DNA from 4 places in the Rossellomorea sp. LJF3 genome. Region 3 is predicted to be linked to each of the others. Evidence: riboswitches for the same ligand, from Rfam matches in the RefSeq annotation. Region 3 holds a riboswitch; each other region holds the start of a gene.
The links. Region 3 has a riboswitch for S-adenosylmethionine ahead of V8G47_RS19460 (methionine biosynthesis PLP-dependent protein). Riboswitches for the same ligand answer to the same signal wherever they lie in the genome.

Region 1 (3,581 bases), on a different contig from region 3:
AAACAAGGCGAGGATAAAATGACTCCCGCTACGTTCACATGGGATTCCTGAAGGAGTCTTATGGCGATAAGGCCGCCCATACTATGACCGATCACAAAGACAGGCAATTCGAATTGATAGGCTGCCTGGACCCAGTCCTTCACTTCCACGATGTATTCATCAAAGGAATCGATATGGCCCCTTTGACTTCTTGACGTCATTCCCTGACCGGGTAAGTCACCCATGACGACGTGAAAGCCTGCAGCACGCCACATTTCAATGAGCCAACCATATCTTCCGTGATGTTCCATCGCCCCATGAATGATGACGATGACTGCCTTTGCCTCTTGATCTGATTCCCATTTCCACATGACAAATCCTCCTTTGTAGTTCTCTCCATGAATGAATTCTGCTACCATTATTATAATAAATATTATTGAAAGGGGTAGTAAAAAATGCTCTATCCATATTACGATAAAAAACCCATCATCGCACATTCGGCATTCATCGCCGATTATGTGACCATCTCCGGGGACGTGGAGATCGGTGAAGAATCGAGTATCTGGTTCAACACCGTCATCAGGGGGGATGTCGCTCCCACTAAGATCGGTGATAAAGTAAATATACAGGATAACTCCATTCTTCATCAGAGTCCAAATAACCCTCTTATCCTTGAAGATGAAGTGACTGTCGGACATGGGGTGATCTTACATAGCTGCAAGATCAGGAAAAAGGCATTGATCGGCATGGGTTCCATCATCCTCGATAATGCCGAAATCGGCGAAGGAGCGTTCATCGGAGCCGGAAGCCTTGTCCCCCAGGGGAAGGTCATCCCGCCAAATACCCTTGCGTTCGGACGACCGGCAAAAGTCGTGAGGGAGCTCAATGAGCACGATATCAGTGAAATGAAGCGCATTTCAAGGGAATACGCAGAAAAAGGACAGTATTATAAGAACATCAAACCGTTTTAACTTCCTATACTTGGGATACCCCATCCTCCTTGAGAATACTCATGGAAGATTTTCTTGTGATGATCATCAAAAAAGACCAACACCCCAAAAAGTGTTGGTCTCTTCTATCTTTCCTTATTCGCCTAATGCTTCTGCTTTCAACGCATCCGCTTTGTTCGTGCGTTCCCAAGGAAGATCGATGTCGTTGCGGCCGAAGTGTCCGTAAGCAGCTGTCTGCTTGTAGATCGGACGACGAAGGTCGAGCATCTTGATGATCCCTGCAGGACGCAGGTCAAAGTTATTGCTCACAACGTCAATTAATACATCTTCTGAAACTTTCCCTGTTCCAAATGTATCAACGGAGATGGATACGGGCTTCGCCACACCGATTGCATACGCTAATTGAACTTCACATTTTTCAGCAAGTCCTGCTGCCACGATGTTCTTCGCTACATAGCGCGCTGCATAAGCCGCTGAACGATCCACTTTCGTTGCATCCTTACCAGAGAAGGCACCGCCACCGTGACGAGCGTATCCGCCGTATGTGTCAACGATGATTTTACGTCCTGTCAGTCCTGCATCACCTTGTGGTCCACCGATTACGAAGCGGCCAGTCGGGTTGATGAAGTATTTCGTTTCTTCATCGATCAGTTCTTTCGGTACAACCGGATCGATGACATATTCTTTCAGGTTGCGCTGGATTTGCTCAAGCGTCACTTCCGGGTGATGCTGAGTCGAGATAACGATCGTGTCGATGCGGACCGGCTTATCGTTTTCATCGTATTCAACGGTTACTTGTGTTTTTCCATCCGGACGAAGGTAAGGAAGGATTTCTTCTTTACGTACTTCCGTTAAGCGACGGGAAATTTTGTGTGCAAGGGAAATCGGAAGAGGCATAAGCTCTTTCGTTTCATTACAAGCGAATCCGAACATCAACCCTTGGTCACCTGCACCGATTGCATCGATTTCTTCATCCGTCATTTGACCTTCACGGGCTTCAAGGGCCTGATCGACACCTTGAGCGATATCGGCAGACTGCTCATCAATGGAAGTCAAAACCGCACATGTTTCAGCATCAAAGCCGTATTTCGCACGGGTATAGCCAATTTCACGGATCGTTTCACGAACGATTTTCGGGATATCGACATACGTATTCGTAGTGATTTCACCGGCAACGAGCACAAGACCCGTTGTGACAGATGTTTCACACGCTACACGTGCATTTGGATCATTGGTAAGAATTGCATCAAGAATTGAATCAGAGATTTGGTCACAAATTTTATCTGGATGTCCTTCGGTTACGGACTCAGATGTAAACAGACGACGTTTAGTTGACATCAAGGTTCCTCCTTAAGCATATTTGTCAGAACGATTCTTCTGACAAAACAGTAAACAGATACGGTACTCATTTCCCTAAGTAGTATGAAGTAAACATGATTCTTTTATAAATAAATCATGATTTATGTGCATGTGGTCCACTATAAACAGAAAAAACCCTTCCTCAGGAAAAAAAGCTTCAGAGGAAAGGTTTCAGATCATAGCCGCGCCTTTTCTCTCTTATCGTTCAAGGTTTTAGAGACCTTGCCTCAGTTTAGCACCTTCGCTTAATCGGATTCATTAAAGAAATGGATCCATTCACTATTTAGCAGGTTGCTGGGTTTCATAGGGTCTGCTCCCTCCACCAGCTCAGGATAAGAGTATCCGTTCAAGGAACAATGATAACGGTTAGGACAAGTGGTGTCAACTTTTTTTCGAATGACAGGTTTAACCATTCATTTCATGATTTCAGCCTGTTTTTCATCATCAAAATAACCTAATGGGGTAATGAGGCTAAACATTGCATGATACATTTCATATAAATAAGAAGAAACAGGCTTTATTCGGTCAAGAAATGTGACAAAATGAAGACACATTATAAAATTAAATAAATAGTATAGACTAATAGCTTGATTGTGTTATACTATTTTTGTGAAGAAAACGATACCATTAAATAAATTTATATAAAGGAAGGGTTCTAATGAATTCAGTGAGCATGTCTAATGAATTAACAGAATTACTTAACGGTCAAAACATTCAGGAACAATTATCTGTTTCTCAACTAGTCGAAAAGGTCCTTCAGCGAAATGAAGGCGTTTTAACATCATCAGGTGCAGTCAGAGCAGAAACTGGTAAATACACAGGACGCTCTCCTAAAGATAAATTTATTGTGGAAGAACCAACGACGAAGGATAAAATCGAGTGGGGTTCTGTCAATCAACCGATCTCTTCGGAATCATTCGATAAATTATATACGAAGGTCATCTCATACTTAAAAGAAAAAGAAGAAGTTTTCTCATTTAAAGGGTTCGCAGGCGCCGACCCAAAACATAGACTGCCGATTCAAGTGATCAATGAGTTCGCCTGGCATAATCTATTTGCCCACCAATTATTCATCCGTCCTCAAACAGAAGAGTTAAAAGATCATCAATCCGAATTCACCGTGATTTCAGCTCCTAACTTCAAAGCTGATCCTGAAGTCGACGGCACTCACTCTGAAACGTTCATCATCGTTTCATTTGAAAAAAGAATCGTATTGATCGGCGGTACGGAATATGCCGGTGAAATGAAGAAATCCATCTTCTCGGTCATGAACTATGTACTTCCTGAATCCGA
Region 2 (3,581 bases), on a different contig from region 3:
ATAGATGAAACCTCCCACGAAGGTACTGAACCAATTCCCGAGGCCATTTCCGATGGCGGAATAGACGGTGACGGCAGTAGCTGTAATATGTGCCGGCGTGATTTCTTTAATGTAGCGGAGCCCCGCAGGAATGAATAATCCGATGGCAAGACCCTGCATCACTGCTGAAGAATAGACCAGCCATAAACTTGGTTCTGTGAAGTAAAAAAGCCAGCGGATCATGGATGCAGCCCCTGCCAGCGCAGCTACGGACAAGAGACCGAACTTATCAATCCACCCTCCAGCGATTCTCATAAACGGGACTTCTGATAGGACGGCAATCAGAAATGCGAGACCAATTCCGGCGTACGTACCACCTGAATCTTCCACGAATAATCCGAAATAAACGTTGTTGGCTAAATTCGGGCCGAACACCAGGAACGTGACGGCCAGAAAGATAAGAAATTTCTTCATCGTGAATAATTCCTTCATCCCGGCTTTTAGATCAAGCTTAGCTGCCGCTCTCTCTTTAGGAAAGCGGAAGGATAGGAAACCGGAAAGTACCAGACAGATAAAGAAGGAGTAGAAAATGATCGTGGGTCCGATGAATCCTTCTGAAAGCCTCCCCATGATGAACACGGCAATCCCGAATCCCAATGAGCCGAACAGACGAATATTTCCGTAGTTATAACGGACTTTACTTGTATACTTCAAGCTGATGCTGTCGGATACGGGGATGATGGCGCTTTGGAAGATCGCAACTAAAATCGCGACTACCAGCAATCCATAGTAAACATCCATGAATAAATAACCAAGGGCAAAGATCCCTGCAACTAAGGAAGTTAATCCTAACACGACGGTTGGCTTATTGGTTGTGTCACTGACCATCCCCCATATCGGCTGAAAGAAAATCATCATGATCGGGCCGACGGACATGATGGTTCCGATCTGATACCCATTTAACCCCACACTTTCACTTAAGTATACACTGAGTAAAGGATATAAACTTCCAACCCCGAAGAAGGTTAATAGATAAAACCCTTGTAACGTAAAAATTTGATTTCGCACATTTCTTTCCACTACCGTATCCCCCAAGATGTTTTTTGTCTATCTTATAGTAGACCTTGACCGTTCAATTGTCTATGAATTTATGCCTTTTTATGGATAAAGTCTCGCGTTTTATAAAGCATGCCTTGATACGGTAATCTCCCCCCGCTTTTGATTGATCCAGCAACGGCAGCCAGGTTCATCGTTTTATTTCCAATAAATTACCGTTTGACTTTTTCGATTAAACCCATTAAAGTATGGAAGTATATTTTAAATGAACTGAATAACATATCTTCTTATCCAGAGAGACGGAGGGACTGGCCCTTTGATGTCTCGGCAGCGGACTTATAATGAGTGCTGTGCCACATCCAGCAAGCGTAATGCTTGAAAGATAAGAGGAGTGTTTCGTTTGAATGAAACCTCTTCTTATGTTGGAAGAGGTTTTTTTATTTGATATCACACGACAAAGGAGTGTTTGGCATGAACCAAGAAAAAGGTAATTTACTGGCTTTATTGCCCTTGATCATATTTGTTTCACTGTTCCTTGGAGCGGGGATCCTTTCAGGAGATTTTTATGCATTCCCTGTTCTCGTATCTATCATCATTGCAGCGGTTGTAGCCCTGGCGATGAATCGAAAAGAATCGTTAACCTCTAAGGTTGAACGGTTCGCAAAAGGTGCCGGGCACCCGGATATTATGATCATGGTCTTTATCTTCCTATTAGCCGGCGCGTTTTCCGGTGTAGCAGAAAAGATGGGGGCCGTTGATTCAACCGTCAACTTTGCCCTATCCGTGCTTCCTGGTAATCTAATCATTGTTGGATTATTCATCATCGCCGCTTTCATTTCCCTATCAATGGGGACATCCATGGGGACGATCGCAGCACTTGCCCCGATCGGAGTGGGCATCAGCTCAGGAGCAGACATTTCCATGCCTCTTGCTATGGCCACCGTCATCGGGGGAGCGATGTTCGGGGATAATTTATCGTTCATCTCGGATACAACGATTGCAGCCGTACGCACACAGAAAACGGAAATGAAGGACAAGTTCAAGGTGAACTTCTTCATTGTATTACCCGCAGCCATCATCACTATGGTCACCCTTTTTGTCCTTACCATGGGGACTCCATCATCCGTCGACGCAGGAAGCTTCGATTGGGTTAAAATCATCCCTTACCTCGGAGTCATCATTGGGGCCCTTGCAGGATTGAACGTATTTGTCGTTTTAATAGGCGGGATTGTGTTGGCAGGGGTTATCGGATTTATGGATGGAAGCTTTACCCCATCGAGTTACTTTGGCAGTGTTGCCGACGGGATGACGGGCATGGCAGAGATTGTGATCCTTTCCATCCTGATAGGCGGAGTCGTCGAACTCATTCGTCATAATGGTGGGATTCAAGCGATCCTTTACCATGCCACACGTAAGATTAAATCTCCTCAGGGAGCACAGCTTGCTACAGCAGGCTTGGTCAGTTCGACGAATCTTTGCACAGCCAATAACACGATTTCCATTATCATCGCAGGACCACTGGCCAAAACGCTTAGCGATCAGTATGGCGTAGATGCCCGTAAGTCAGCCAGTATCCTCGATATTTTCTCTTGTGCCGTTCAAGGGTTGATCCCATACGGTGCACAGGCACTGTTAGTGGCGGAAGTAGCCGGCATATCACCTGTCAGCATCATCCCTTATGCCTTCTACCCTGTCCTGATTGCCGTTTGCGGACTGGTTGCGATTCAATTCGCCCTTCCGAAGTTCACCCGGAGAACCGCTTCAGATGGAGATCCGGTCCGTTCTTCTTAATTTTATTTGAAAAGAGACAAATCTGTCTGGGTTTGTCTCTTTTTATGTCCGGATTTTTCAAACACCATTAAAAAAGCAGACCCCGCTTTCCGGAATCTGCTCTCTTCTTATAACAAATCATTCACATGATACAGTTTGCCACTTTCTATATCGGTTTTGGTGATGAGATTCACCAGTGCATCCGCTACCGTGTCCGTGCTGCGCAGCATCCCCTCTTCTTTGTAGCGCTGGAACGATTCAACCTCGGCAAAGGCTTCTTTGGAGGACGAGCGGATTTCCCCCTGCATATCCGTATCCATCACTCCCGGACTGAAAGCGATGACCTGATGACGGCTATGCGTATTTGAAAGTTCAAGGCTAACTGTTTCAGTCAGCATATTGATCCCCGCCTTAGTCGCGCAATACGTACTCCAGCCATAAACGGGACGGCTTCCCGCTCCTGAACTGATGTTGATCATGATCATCTTCGATTCAGAGCCTTTGGCTGCCTTGAGCAATTCATTGGTGGCGATCATAGGTGAAAGGAGATTGACGTGCACACTCGTTTCCAATGCGTTATTTTCCACTTCACCCGACGTATTGATCGGTGTCACCACGCCGGCATTTTGAACGACATATATCGTCTCGGCTTCAGATCCAAATACCTTTGTCCCTACTTCACGGAAAACCGCTTCAGTTTGTCCTGATTGAGATAGATCGCAGGGAAAGAATTCATACGATACTTCTTTTTCCTGTGCAAGCTTTTGTAAGCTGTC
Region 3 (3,581 bases):
TTCTTCCCGCTGTTTAAGGTTTGAGGATAACTTTAATATTTCCGTCGGACTTCTTATCGAAAATGTCATACCCTTTTGCTGCTTCTTCAATTGAAAAGGTATGTGTGATGATGTCGGTAGGGTCAAATTGGTTCTGTTCAATCATATCGTATAATTTTGGCATCAGATGAATCACAGGGGCTTGTCCCATTTTAATGGAAACATTTCTGCTGAAAAAGTCCCCTAAGGGAAATCGATTTGCTTCTGTTGCATATACACCCGTCAATTGAACAGTTCCGAACTTCCGAACCGCTTCTGAAGCTGTCTTGATCGGACTTATTGTCCCAAATTGATTATCAAAGTCAGAACCGAACGATTCATTTGGCTGAACGGTCCCATCCATTCCAACACAGTCTATCACAACATCAGCTCCCCCTTTTGTTTCTTCATGCAGGAGCGACCCTATATCGCTATGATTTTGAAAGTTAAATATTTCTGCTTGATTGGTACGTTTAGCGTGAGCAAGTCTATGATCTACCTGGTCTACAGCGATGACTCTTTCGGCGCCTTTCAATTTAGCGAATTTCTGGGCCATCAACCCAATTGGACCGCTACCTAACACTATGACCGTATCCCCTTTTTTCACACCACTGTTTTCTACACTCCAGTAAGCAGTGGGTATAACATCGGAAAGGAAGAGAACACTTTCATCCTCCAGCTGACTTGATTCAGGGACTTTAAACGATGTGAAGTCTGCATATGGTACCCGCAGATACTCAGCTTGACCACCTGGATATCCACCATTCATTTCGGTGAATCCGAAAAGACCGCCAACTTCTCCGTGGGGATTGGATTCATCACATTGGCTTTCCATTTGGTTCTCACAGAAAAAACATTTCCCACAGCCAATATTAAAAGGGATGACAACGCGATCCCCTTTTTTAAGGGTTTTCACTTCCGATCCGACCTCTTCGACGATACCCATCGGTTCATGTCCCACAACATAATCTTGTTCCGGTTCTATTCCCCCTTTGTATAAATGTAAATCTGAACCGCAAATTCCGCTTGCAGTAATCCTTACTATAATATCTGTATTCACCTGAATTTCTGGATTCGCTACTTCTTTCACGACCATCTTTTCTTTTCCTTGGAACGTAACACCCTTCACTATCATCACTCCTGTAAATTTTGTAAGATTCTTCTATGTGTTTAAACTCTTTTGGAGTGTGTTAAACATTAGGGCGACCCGATTTAGGAAACTCGATAAGCCGAGGAGGAAGTCATGTTATAAAAATCTTGTTTAAACAGCACTTCACCAATATTAATTGGATTTAATTACCACTGTTTATTCAAGCGTCCGCAACGATGGGAATTTCATTAAATGAAAAAATTAATTTAAAATTCTTACTTTTCATTGACAGTCTTCTCTGTTTGGTATAAGTTATGGGAAAGCACTTTACAATTTCATATTGTTTCTTATCAAGAGAGGTAGAGGGACTGGCCCGAAGACACCTCAGCAACCAGCCACAGTTACAGGTATGGTGCTAATTCCAGCAAGTTGATGTCAACTTGGACGATAAGAGGGAGAACGAACGTATTAAACCTTCTTATTTTCATAAGAAGGTTTTTTGTTTTTTCCCCTTTTCATTTTCTAGGTACGAAAAGGAGAGAAGAATGTTGAAAAAACATATTGATACATTGCTTGTCCAGGCAGGCAATCGGAAGGATCCAGCTACTGGTGCCGTCAGCCTGCCCATTCATCTTTCGACAGCATATGAACATAAAGGGGTCGGTGAACCAACCGGTTATGATTATACGAGAACAGGAAATCCAACGAGGGCGACCCTTGAAGAAACACTGGCTCAATTGGAAGAGGGGCATAGAGGATTTGCATTCAGTTCGGGAATGGCTGCGATTCAGGCAATCCTTGGTTTATTCTCATGTGGGGACGAATTGATTGTATCCAAGGATCTTTACGGAGGAAGCTACCGCTTATTCCTTCAGTATGAAGCTCAATATAATATCAAATTTCATTTTGTTGATACAAGTGATACTAATTCTATAGCACATCACATATCGCAGAGGACAAAGGCTATTTTTCTTGAGACACCAACCAATCCATTAATGAACGAAGCAAGTATTTCTGAGGTTGCCGGCATTTCAAAGGCAAATGGATTGCTCTTAATCGTCGATAATACCTTCTATACACCAGTTCTGCAAAAACCGCTCAAAGAGGGAGCGGACCTGGTTATTCACAGCGCTACCAAATACTTAGGGGGCCATAATGACGTTCTGGCTGGAGTTGTCATTGTAAACACAGAGGACTTGGCTGAAAGGATCTATACCATTCAAAATTCAATCGGTGCAGTCCTTGCACCATTTGATTGTTGGCTCTTAATAAGAGGGATGAAGACCCTTAGTCTCAGAATGGCCCAGCATGAAAGGAACGCAAGAAAATTAGCCCAGTATCTAGCAGGGCATGACTGTGTAGCGGACGTCTTGTATCCGGGGAAAGGAGGCATGCTTTCCTTTCGCATTGCTAAGGAAGAATGGGTCGGTCCCTTCCTTCAACACCTGAAGATTATAACGTTTGCTGAAAGTTTAGGAGGGGTTGAAAGCTTTATCACTTATCCCGCCACCCAGACCCATGCCGACATTCCTGAAGAAGAACGAAATAGACTTGGCATCTGCAACAGATTGCTCAGGTTTTCTGTAGGAATAGAATTTATCGATGACCTGATCGAAGACTTGGAGAATGTTTTTCATCAATTGGAAAAAGAGGTGTTAACGTATGAGTAAAAAACCTTTTTCACTTCAGACGTCACTCATTCATTCCCGCGGATTTGATAAAGAGACAGGAGCTGTTTCTACGCCGATTCATCATGCTACAACCTTCCACCAACAGGATTTTGATCAATATGGAACATATGACTACAGCCGTTCCGGGAATCCAACAAGGGAAACAGTCGAAGAAACGATAGCGGAATTAGAAGGCGGGTTAAGGGGCTTTGCCTTTTCATCCGGTATGGCGGCCATCTCAACAAGCTTCCTTTTATTATCGAGTGGTGATCACGTACTCGTCTCTGAGGAGGTATATGGGGGGACCTACAGGATGATTACGGAAGTCCTTACTAAATTTGATATAGAATACTCTTTTGTGAATATGAAAGACCTTCATGAGGTGGCTTGTGCAATTAAGCACAATACGAAGGTGATTTATATGGAAACCCCTTCGAACCCCCTATTGAATATCACGGATATTGAAGGGGTCGTGAAGCTTGCCAAGGCAAATGACTGTTTAACATTTCTGGATAATACATTCATGACGCCACTGCTGCAAAGGCCAATCAGTCTCGGGGTGGATGTTGTCCTGCACAGTGCGACGAAGTTTCTCGCCGGACACAGTGACGTATTAGCGGGGCTTGCGGTAACGGGAAATGAAGAGGTTGCGGAGAAGCTTGCTTTCCTGCAGAATTCGTTTGGTGCGGTACTCGGGGTACAGGATTGCTGGCTGCTATTAAGGGGGCTGAAAACATTGCACGTCCGATTGAAGGAATCATCAGAGTCGGCTTATAAGATTGCAAGCTTCCTAGAAGGCAGAA
Region 4 (3,581 bases), on a different contig from region 3:
CGGTCGCACCCGTTGGATTATTGGGGTAATTGAGGAACATTAATTTCGCCCTTTCCCATTCTTCACGGGAATGTACACGATAGTCCGGGAGAAAACCGTTTTCCTCTTTCAACGGCATCTTGATCATACTGGCTTCTGCCAATGCGACCCCCGATACATAATCCGGATAACCGGGATCCGGGACAAATACTCCATCCCCGGGGTTCAATAAACATTGAGGGATCTCCACTAATCCTGCTTTTCCTCCGAAGAGAACCGCTACTTCGGTTTCGGGATCTATCTCCACACCGTATTCCCGCAAATAGAAAGCTGCAATCGCCTCCTTAAAGCTCGATAAACCACGAAATGGAGGATATTTATGGTTAGAAGGAGACTTGGCCGCTTCTGTTAATTTTCCCACAATATGTGGAGGGGTAGGCTGATCTGGATTTCCCTGTCCCAAATTAATGACATCATGCCCCTCATTCACAACAGCATTCACAGTTCCTGCAAGGGAAGCGAAAAATTGTTCCGGTAATGATTCCAAGCGTTTTGCTTTTTCAAAGTGTTTCATACATTCACCCACTCATTTTTTTGAAAATTAATTACTTTCAAATTCTAGTCACAAATGATATAACGGAACATAAAGAATGTAAAGGAATAAATGACAAAAAGTACATAATGAGGTGAATGTATGATTCAAAAGGTTGGTCTCGTCCAGATGGATATTGTGTTTGGGAATCCTGAAGAAAACAAGGTGAGAGTGGAAAAGTGGGTCAAAAAAGCAAAGGAAGAAGGATGCGCTACCGTCGTTCTTCCTGAACTGTGGACGACAGGCTATGATCTGACACGGATAGATGAGATCGCAGATGAAGGAGCCGAAGATTCTTCCTCCTTCCTGACTTCCCTGTCAAAAAAATATTCCATTCACATCATAGGAGGCTCTGTTGCCAATAAATCAACAGATGGGGTTAGAAATACACTGTTGGTGGCGGATGCAAATGGCGTGTTGGTGAAACGGTATTCTAAGCTTCACTTATTCAAACTAATGAATGAACATCATTATCTACTTCCTGGAGAGGAAGACGGGGCCTTCTCTCTTGATGATACCATGATGGCAGGACTCATTTGTTACGACATTCGTTTCCCTGAATGGTTCAGGAAACATGTCATGATGGGAGCGAAGATTGTCTTTGTGGTGGCTGAATGGCCGGCTGCCAGGATGGATCACTGGGAGACCCTCTTAAGGGCACGTGCGATTGAAAATCAATGCTTTGTGATTGCATGCAACCGTGTGGGGAGTGACCCTGACAATGAATTTGGCGGCTCCTCCCTTATCATCGATCCATGGGGGGGAATCCTTGCAAAAGGAACCCAAAGTGAACAGTTGGTCGTTGCTGAAATCGATTTGCAGGAAGTAGAAAAGGTCCGTAAACAAATTCCGATCTTTCAAGACCGGAGACCAAATTTTTATTAGAAAAAATTCTAAAAAACCGTTGACATGGAAAATACTTCAATGGTACCATTCAATTCAAATGAACATTCAGAATTTTAATTAAATAAGATACACGCAACTCTTATCAAGAGCTGGCTGAGGGATTTGGCCCTATGAAGCCCAGCAACCGACCATAATACCGTTGTAAAACGGGGCGCTGTATGCGCCGGATGATCAATCCAGTAAGGCACGGTGCTAATTCCAACAGAAAGATCATCTTTCTGGGAGATAAGAGGCGAAGAAGATGACTCTTCAAGCCTCTTTCGAACATGGAAAGAGGCTTTTCTTATGCCACGGAAAAGCCTCCCTAACACCCTTTCTTAAAGGGTTCACTAAAAGGAGGAACGAAAATGGCAATCACTAAGCTTAATACGTATCAACCACTAACGGAACAGTCGGCCATCGCTATGGCAGTGAATGTAGGAATATTCGAAGAAGGTTCACATTTAATCTGTGAAGAAATCGGTGATGGGAACCTTAATCTGGTTTTTCATGTAGTTGAAAGGGATACAGGTAAAGGGATCATCATCAAACAAGCACTCCCCTATGCAAAGGTTGTAGGTGAAAGCTGGCCACTTACGATCGAACGGGCAAGAATTGAAGCGGGTGCCCTACACCTTCAGCGATCACTTGTAGGGGACCTTGTCCCGGAAGTGTATCATTCCGATCCATCCCTCGCCGTCACAGTGATGGAGGATTTAAGCAACCTCACCATCGCACGTGCCGGCCTGATCAATGGGAATAAGTACCCGAAGCTATCAGAAGACATTGGTACATTCCTTGCAAATACACTGTACTTCACGTCTGATTATGCCCTTCATCCATTCAAGAAAAAAGAATATGTGAAGGAATTTTCAAATCCTGAGCTGTGCAAAATCACGGAGGACCTAGTATTCACGGATCCTTTCTTCAACAGTGAAACGAATGAGTTTGAGGAGGAATTGTCAGGAGATGTGCAGCAATTATGGGATGATTTCACTGTAAAACTCGAGGTGGCAAAACTTAAAAAGAGTTTCCTTACCGAAGGGGAAGCCCTGCTTCATGGAGACCTCCATACGGGAAGTATCTTTGTGGATGACGAACACACAAAAGTCATTGACCCGGAATTTGCTTTTTATGGGCCGATCGGTTTCGATATCGGTCAGTTTATTGCAAATCTTATTTTCCAAGTGATCGCGAATCCAGGTGAAAAGGAAACCATCCTTCACCATATCGAAAATACTTGGAACGTCTTCTCTGCTACGTTCTCCAGACATTGGAAGGAAAGTGGCGACGCTTATACGAAGGTGAATGGGTACCTTGAGTATGTATTGGAGAAGAGTTTTCAGGACAGCATCGGTTTTGCAGGATGCGAGTGCATCAGAAGAACGATCGGTCTTGCACATGTGGAAGACCTTGAGAGCATCGAAGATAATGAACAAAGATTAAAGGCCAAACGAGCATGCCTCAACCTTGGAAAGAAATTGATTGTAAATCGGAAACACATTCTTACCATTGAAGAGCTTCTGACTTTAGTACGATCACATTCTGAATAATTAAAGGAGATACTCATGACACATACACCGACCATTCCAACTTCACTCGAGTGGCATGAAGATCATTTACTGATTCTTAATCAACAAAAGCTGCCGAACACTGTGGAATATTTGACGCTAACGAACATTACAGACTATTATGAAGCCATCGTTTCGCTTAAAGTGCGAGGCGCCCCCGCAATCGGGATCACAGCCGCCTATGGATTGGCACATGCTGCTTCTCATTATGAAACAGACAATCTGATAGAATTCAATCACCTTTTCAGGAAGGATAAAGAATACCTCGCTGACTCAAGGCCGACGGCAGTCAATCTGTTCTGGGCATTGAATCGATTGGAACAAGTTCTTGCCCATGCACAATCCGTGAATGAAGCCAAGACCAATCTGCTTCATTCTGCCATTCAGATCCATACGGAGGATGAGGAAATATGCAGGATGATCGGTGAACACGCATTGGATGCATTGGATGACAAGAGGAAGATCATGACCATCTGTAATGCGGGATCCATTGCCACGAGTAAATATGGAACTGCACTTGCCCCCTTTCACCTAGGCAGGGAAAGGGGAATAGG

Region 1: linked by a shared signal. The riboswitch ahead of metK (methionine adenosyltransferase) and the one ahead of V8G47_RS19460 (methionine biosynthesis PLP-dependent protein) in region 3 are both predicted to bind S-adenosylmethionine.
Region 2: linked by a shared signal. The riboswitch ahead of V8G47_RS17605 (Na+/H+ antiporter NhaC family protein) and the one ahead of V8G47_RS19460 (methionine biosynthesis PLP-dependent protein) in region 3 are both predicted to bind S-adenosylmethionine.
Region 4: linked by a shared signal. The riboswitch ahead of mtnK (S-methyl-5-thioribose kinase) and the one ahead of V8G47_RS19460 (methionine biosynthesis PLP-dependent protein) in region 3 are both predicted to bind S-adenosylmethionine.

The regions. Positions count from the first base shown of each region.
Region 1 is NZ_JBANLY010000016.1:48,568-52,148, forward strand. Features, by position in the region: gene V8G47_RS15035 (alpha/beta hydrolase) at 1-350, opposite strand, end outside; gene V8G47_RS15040 (gamma carbonic anhydrase) at 435-950, shown strand; gene metK (methionine adenosyltransferase) at 1,065-2,267, opposite strand; SAM riboswitch class I at 2,484-2,627, opposite strand; gene pckA (phosphoenolpyruvate carboxykinase (ATP)) at 2,947-3,581, shown strand, end outside.
Region 2 is NZ_JBANLY010000023.1:30,020-33,600, forward strand. Features, by position in the region: gene V8G47_RS17600 (MFS transporter) at 1-1,059, opposite strand, end outside; SAM riboswitch class I at 1,320-1,424, shown strand; gene V8G47_RS17605 (Na+/H+ antiporter NhaC family protein) at 1,507-2,826, shown strand; gene V8G47_RS17610 ((S)-benzoin forming benzil reductase) at 2,934-3,581, opposite strand, start outside.
Region 3 is NZ_JBANLY010000032.1:5,795-9,375, reverse strand. Features, by position in the region: gene V8G47_RS19465 (zinc-dependent alcohol dehydrogenase) at 14-1,147, opposite strand; SAM riboswitch class I at 1,453-1,562, shown strand; gene V8G47_RS19460 (methionine biosynthesis PLP-dependent protein) at 1,654-2,778, shown strand; gene metC (cystathionine beta-lyase) at 2,771-3,581, shown strand, end outside.
Region 4 is NZ_JBANLY010000008.1:97,642-101,222, forward strand. Features, by position in the region: gene V8G47_RS10085 (pyridoxal phosphate-dependent aminotransferase) at 1-553, opposite strand, end outside; gene V8G47_RS10090 (carbon-nitrogen family hydrolase) at 674-1,456, shown strand; SAM riboswitch class I at 1,554-1,709, shown strand; gene mtnK (S-methyl-5-thioribose kinase) at 1,825-3,009, shown strand; gene mtnA (S-methyl-5-thioribose-1-phosphate isomerase) at 3,025-3,581, shown strand, end outside.